Youhaiella tibetensis: one gene and its partner. The protein of the gene in region 1 interacts with the protein of each later gene in a pairwise test. Links are inferred from orthologs where the notes say so. Each region holds a gene or a part of one and is shown in the gene's direction. Other genes may lie near its edges.

Region 1 (3,181 bases):
GCGGTCAAGGGCCGGCTCAAGGTCGCCGAAAATCTCGAGGCCTGGGCCGCGCTCAATGGCGGGGAGGGTGACGTCATGGCCGCGTTGCGCCGGGTCGGGCTGGCATCCATCGCCGGTCTCGATGCGGGTTATCTTTCGGCCGGGCAGACGCGACGGCTGGCGCTGGCGCGGCTGCTGGTGTCGCCGCGCCCCATCTGGCTGCTGGACGAGCCGACTTCTGCACTCGACAAGGACGGTGACCGGCTGGTGGGCGAGTTGATCGACGCACATCTGGCGGCGGGGGGGCTGGCGGTTGCCGCCACCCATCTTGAACTCAGGATCGCCGACGGCACGCGCGTACGGACCCTGGAGCTGGGCGCGTGAAGGGTTTCCTGGCCATCATCGGGCGCGACCTAAAGCTGGCGACCCGCATCGGGGGCGACGCGCTCACGCTCGTCCTGTTCTTCGTCATGGTCGGCGCGATCGTGCCGTTCGCCATCGGGCCGGACAAGGCGATGCTGGCCAAGCTCGCCCCCGGCCTCACCTGGATCGCGGCATTTCTCTCGTTGCTGCTAGGGCTCGACCGGCTTTTCCGCAACGACGCCGAAGACGGCTCGCTCCAGCTCTTCCGCTTCTCGCGTACGCCGCTCGAAGCCATCGTTGCCGCAAAAGTGATTGCGCATTGGCTGCTGACGGCGCTGCCTCTGATCGCGGCAACCCCCGTCCTGGCGGTTCTGCTCAACATGGACATGGAGAGCTGGCTCCGTACGGTGCTCTCGCTGCTGCTCGGCACGCCTGGGCTCGTGGCGCTCGGCGCCATGGGCGCAGCAGTCACGGTGTCCTTGCCGCGTGGCGGGCTCATAGCGCCCGTGCTGATCCTGCCGCTCGCCATACCACTCCTGATCTTCGGCAGCTCGGCCATTTCGGGACAGCAGTCCGGCGCCGCGATGCTGTTTCTTGCGGCAATAAGCCTCGTGCTTCTGGCCATCGCTCCCTTCGCCGGAGCGCTTGCACTGCGCGTGAGCGAGGAATAGACAACCTCTCCATGACCTTGGATGTAGCTCCCAAACCCAATTGGTTCGCGCGGATCGCCAATCCCAGCCAGTTCCTCGGCTGGTCGCGTCCGCTGCTGTGGCCGCTGACGATCCTGACGGCGATCCTCTTCGCCGCCGGCCTTTATTTCGCGTTCCTCGATTCCCCGCCCGACTACCAGATGGGGAATACGGTGCGGATCATGTACATCCACGTACCCAATGCGTGGTTGAGCCAGTTCGTCTACGGCGTGATGGCGGTCTCGGCGCTCGGCAGCCTGATCTGGCGCCACCCGATGGCCGACGTCTCGATGAAGGCTGCCGCGCCGCTGGGGGCGGTTTTTACGGCCTTGGCGCTCTATACCGGTTCGCTTTGGGGCCGCCCGACCTGGGGCACGTTTTGGGAGTGGGACGGGCGCATGACCTCCACGCTCGTGCTGCTGCTCATCTACCTGGGCCTCATCGCACTCTGGCGCGCCTTCGAGGACCAGTTGCGCGCCGGGCGCGTGGTGGCGGTCTTCACCCTCATCGGTGCGATCAATATCCCGATCGTCAAGTTTTCGGTCGACTGGTGGCAGACCCTGCACCAGCCCTCGAGCGTCATCACGCCCGACGGGCCGCGCATGCCGGGCTCGATCCTCACCCCGTTGCTGGTGATGATGGGCGCGTTCACGCTGCTGTTCATCACGCTCCAGATCAAATCCATGCATACCGAAATCCGCCGCCGGCGCCTTGCCACGCTCGAGCGGCAGCGGGCGGCAGCGGCCGAAGGAGCCAAGTAAATGGATCTTGGACCCCACGCCGTCTTCATCATCTGGGCTTATGTCGGGGTGACCGCGGCGGTCGTCGCGCTCATCGCCTGGATCGTGCTTTCGGGCCGCCGCGTCGAGAAGCGCATCGCAGAGCTTGAGGCGCAGGGCGTCCGGCGCCGCGCGGAGAAGACTACTTGACCCGTATCGCCCTGCTCGCGCTGCCGCTGATCGCGCTCGTGGCGCTGGTTGCCGTGTTCGCGACCAGCCTCAACCGCGACCCGAGCCTTGTCCAGTCGGTCCTCATCAACAAGCCAGCGCCGCAGTTCACCCTGGCGGCCGTCGATGGCGTGGGCGTCCCCGGTTTCGATACCGAGGCGCTCAAGGGCGAGGTGACGGTGGTCAACGTTTTCGCCTCCTGGTGCATTCCGTGCCGCGCCGAGCATCCGGTGCTGACCCAGCTCAAGGCGGCCACGGGCGTGCGCCTGTTCGGCATCAACCAGAAGGACGCGCCCGAGAACGCGGCGGCGTTCCTCAAGGACCTGGGCAATCCCTATGACCGCATCGGTGCCGACCGGGACAATCGCGTTTCGATCGACTGGGGCGTCTATGGCGTGCCCGAGACGTTCATCGTGGACAAGAACGGGGTCATCACTTTCAAGCATGTGGGCCCGATGTCGCCGGAAACGCTGACGCGCGAGATCATCCCGGCCATCGAGAAGGCGTCGTCCCAGAGCTGAGGGGAACAATCGCCGCGCCAAGTCCGTTACCTCGCCGAGACCAATCGGCAACCACAGGAGGAACGGATGGAAGGACTTCCGCAAGGCATTCATGTCGGGATGCGTGTTTTCGACAATCACCACCGCCATATCGGGGTGGTCGACGACTTCAAATACAGCGACGAGGACCCCAGCCGTCCCGGGCCGGAAACGGCCGGTATCAACCCGGGCGACATGAAGGGCCGGGATTCGATCATCAACAATCTCGCCGAGGCATTCCACCCTAACGAGCTGCCCGAAGAAATCCGCGAGCGGCTGCTCAACGAAGGCTATGTGCGGCTCGATGCGGATGGACTGTTCGCGGCGGACCGCTACATCCTGCCCGAGCAGATCGCCTCGGTCGGCGATGACGAGATCACGCTGACGGTGGACAGCAAGGACGAGCTGATCAAGCGCGTCTGACCCTGGTTCGCCGGCAAAAAGAAAAGCCCCGGTACCTGCGCCCGGGGCTTTTTTTCGTCACTGGGCCGGGCTGGGCTCTTCTTCCGGCTCGAGGGCGTATTTCTGCAGCAGCGGCAGCTGGAACATGGTGAAGACCACGGTGATCGGCATCACCGCCCATACCTTGAAGGCCACCCAGAGATCGGTGGAGAAATTGCGCCAGATCAGCTCGTTGAGGATGGCGAGCGCCAGGAAGAACAGG
Region 2 (3,220 bases), 2.7 Mb from region 1 along the record:
CCCCCATAAGTGCCTAGCTTCTCGACGCTGCGGCAAACAGTCCACAACACGGATACGTGTTCGCGTGCATTTTTTGTCGAAATCGCCCTATAGATGCCACCGTCGCCGACCGAGACGAACCTGCGCTGATGCTATTCTGGATACTCGCCATCACGATCACCGCCATTGCGTGCGCCGCACTTTACTATGCGGCTGCCGGCCGAACGGTCAACGCGACCGTGGCTGCACAAGGCGATGCTACCGATGAGCATTACCGGCTGCAACTGGCTGAAATCAATGCCGATATCGCTTCGGGCCGTCTGGGAGACGCCGAAGGCACCGCCGCCAAGGCCGAACTCGCGCGCGAACTGATTCGCCTGCAGGGCGAGGATGGTGGCAAGAAAGCGGGCGCATCCGGCCCCGTGCTGCTGCCGCTGGCAGTGCTGGGCGTGGCCGTCATCGCCTTCGGCAGCTACGCCATGATCGGCAATCCGAGCCTGCCCAGCCAGCCGCTGGCATCGCGCGAAAAGCCGCTCGAAGAGACCATCAACGTCGATGACGCCGTCAAGCGCATCGAGGCGCAACTGGCCGAGACTCCCGACGATGTGCGCGGCTGGACCGTCCTGGCCCCGGTCTACATGCAGATGGGCCGTTTCGAAGACGCCGTCAAAGCGCTGCGCAAGGTCAACGAACTGGCCCCGCCCACGGCCGACAGCCAGACCGACCTCGCCGAAGCGCTGCTCATGATCAGCAAGGGCGACATGACGGGCGAGCCGCTGGCCCTGCTCGAAAACGCCGCCAGGCTCGACCCCAAGCACGTGCGCTCCCACTTCTACCTGGCGGGCTATGCGACCCAGACCGGCGACTATGCCGGCGCCGTGGAACAGTGGAACGCACTGATCAACTCGGCCGCCGGGACCGAGCCCTGGATCGCCACCGCCAAGGAAGGGCTGGCTGCCGCCCAGCGCGGGCTCGAGGGCAAGCCGATCGAGGGGCCGGCGCAACAGGATTCGGTGTCCGACGAGACCATCAAGTCGATGGTCGAGGGGCTCTCGACCCGGCTGATGCGGGATGGCGGTACCCTGGAAGAATGGACACGCCTGGTGCGCTCGCGGCTGGTGCTCGGCGATACCGCCGGAGCGCAGGCCGCCTATGACGCCGCCAAGGCGGCCTACCCGGATGCCGGCCAGCGGTCCGAGCTTGACGCGACCGCTGCGCAAGGAGGACTAAAGTAAAAACATGGCCATGACCCGCAAACAGAAGCGCATCTCGATCATTGGCGGCCTTGCCGTGGTGCTGGGCCTGGCAACGACGCTCGTGCTCGTGGCGCTGCGCGACCAGATCGTCTTTTTCTATACGCCGACCGAAATGCACGAAAAGGCAGTGGCGGCCGGAACGCCCGTACGCCTGGGCGGTTTGGTCAAGGTCGGTACCTGGCACAAGAACGGACAGGACAACGACTTCGTGGTGACGGACGGCAAGAGCGAGATGACGGTAAGCTATGTCGGCATCCTCCCCGACCTCTTCCGGGAAGGGCAGGGCGTGGTTGCCGAAGGCAGCATCGGCACCAACGGCGCCTTCACCGCCTCCAACATCATGGCCAAGCACGACGAAAACTACATTCCCAAGGGCATCGTCGATGAACTCAAGGCTCGCGGCGAATGGAAGCCTGACGATCCGGCCGGATCGCTCAAGGCACTGAGCGGAGGCTGATCTTGTCTATCGAACTCGGCCATTTCGCCCAGATCCTCGCTTTCGCCATCGCCTGCGTCTCGACCGTCATGGGCTATGCCTACTGGCGCAACGAGGGGCGGGTGACGACGTTCCTGCGCCAGGCTGCGATCCTGCAGTTCCTGCTGATCGCGGCGAGCTTTGCCGCGCTGATCCAGGCCTTCGTCACCTCGGATTTCTCGCTGCTGCTGGCCTACAACAATTCGCACTCGCTCCAGCCGCTGCTCTACAAGGTCACCAGCGTCTGGGGGAACCATGAGGGCTCGATCGTCCTCTGGATCCTGATCCTCGTCGCCTTCGGGGCGGCGGTCGCCATGTTCGGTCGCAAGCTCCCAAAGGACCTGCTCAACCTGGTGCTGGCCACCCAAAGCCTCCTGGTTGCCGCCTTCACCGGCTTTGCGCTCTTCACCTCCAATGCCTTTGCCCGGCTGGACCCGGCGCCGTTCGAGGGCAAGGATCTCAACCCGATCCTCCAGGACTTCGGCCTCGCGGTGCATCCGCCGCTCCTCTACACGGGCTATGTGGGCTTCTCGATCTGCTTCTCCTTCGCCATCGCGGCACTGATCTCGGGCCGCATCGACGCTGCCTGGGCCCGCTGGGTGCGCCCGTGGACGATGCTTTCATGGACGTTCCTCACCCTCGGCATCGCCATGGGCTCCTATTGGGCCTATTACGAACTGGGCTGGGGCGGCTGGTGGTTCTGGGATCCGGTCGAAAATGCCAGCTTCATGCCCTGGCTTGCCGGCACCGCGCTCCTGCACTCGGCGCTGGTGATGGAGAAGCGCAATGCGCTCAAGGTCTGGACGATCTTCCTGTCCATCATCACCTTCTCCTTCTCGCTGCTCGGCACTTTCCTCGTGCGTTCGGGCGTGCTCACCTCGGTGCACTCCTTTGCTTCCGATCCGACGCGGGGCCTCGTGATCCTCGCCATCCTCGCCGCTTTCATCGGCGGCGCCTTCACACTCTTTGCGATGCGCGCCTCGTCCCTGCGGCAGGGCGGCCTCTTCGCTCCGATCTCCAAGGAAGGGGCGCTGGTGCTCAACAACCTCTTCCTGGCGACGGGTCTGGGGGCGGTGCTGGTGGGAACGCTTTATCCGCTGGTGCTCGATGCGCTTACGGGCCGTACTATCTCGGTGGGCGCCCCGTTCTTCGATCTCACCTTCGGCACCCTGATGGTACCGCTGCTCATCCTCGTGCCGTTCGGGCCTTTCCTGGCCTGGAAGCGCGGCGATCTCGTCGCGGTGACGCAGCGCCTGGCCGGTGCCGCCGTGCTGGCGCTGGTCGCCGCCATCGCGCTCTTCACGGCCACCGGCGCCCATGTGTCGCTGGCCCCGCTCGGGCTGCTGCTGGGCTTCTGGGTGATGTTCGGCGCCATCGCCGAACTCGTCGACCGCTCCAAGCTCGGCCGCATTCCGCTCGCAGAGAGCTGGCGCCGCCTCAAGGGCCTGCCGCGCACCGCCTTTTCGACCGCCCTCGGCCATTTCGGCCTCGGCGTGACGGTCATCGGCAT

Evidence for each region.
Region 2: the proteins of ccmC (region 1) and ccmE interact in binary tests that used the Escherichia coli proteins (3 or more experiments, as listed by UniProt). The link is inferred for Youhaiella tibetensis from one-to-one orthologs.

The regions. Positions count from the first base shown.
Region 1 is NZ_CP041690.1:4,043,562-4,046,742, reverse strand. What follows is about bases 45-2,908. They hold ccmC (heme ABC transporter permease CcmC), read left to right. Parts: upstream 45-1,024; coding sequence 1,025-1,792; downstream 1,793-2,908. Other genes in these bases: FNA67_RS19830 (hypothetical protein), read left to right, coding at 2,566-2,908; FNA67_RS19835 (DsbE family thiol:disulfide interchange protein), read left to right, coding at 1,957-2,499; ccmD (heme exporter protein CcmD), read left to right, coding at 1,793-1,960; ccmB (heme exporter protein CcmB), read left to right, coding at 360-1,013; ccmA (heme ABC exporter ATP-binding protein CcmA), read left to right, coding at 45-363. Outside these bases: more of ccmA, read left to right, coding at 1-44; more of FNA67_RS19830, read left to right, coding at 2,909-2,940; FNA67_RS19825 (septation protein A), read right to left, coding at 2,998-3,181. UniProt on the Escherichia coli protein: Required for the export of heme to the periplasm for the biogenesis of c-type cytochromes.
Region 2 is NZ_CP041690.1:1,354,535-1,357,754, forward strand. Bases 56-2,958 are described here. They hold ccmE (cytochrome c maturation protein CcmE), read left to right. Parts: upstream 56-1,224; coding sequence 1,225-1,692; downstream 1,693-2,958. Other genes in these bases: ccmI (c-type cytochrome biogenesis protein CcmI), read left to right, coding at 129-1,214; FNA67_RS06660 (heme lyase CcmF/NrfE family subunit), read left to right, coding at 1,695-2,958. In the rest of the region: FNA67_RS06645 (FAD-binding oxidoreductase/lyase), read right to left, coding at 1-7; more of FNA67_RS06660, read left to right, coding at 2,959-3,220. UniProt on the Escherichia coli protein: Heme chaperone required for the biogenesis of c-type cytochromes. Transiently binds heme delivered by CcmC and transfers the heme to apo-cytochromes in a process facilitated by CcmF and CcmH.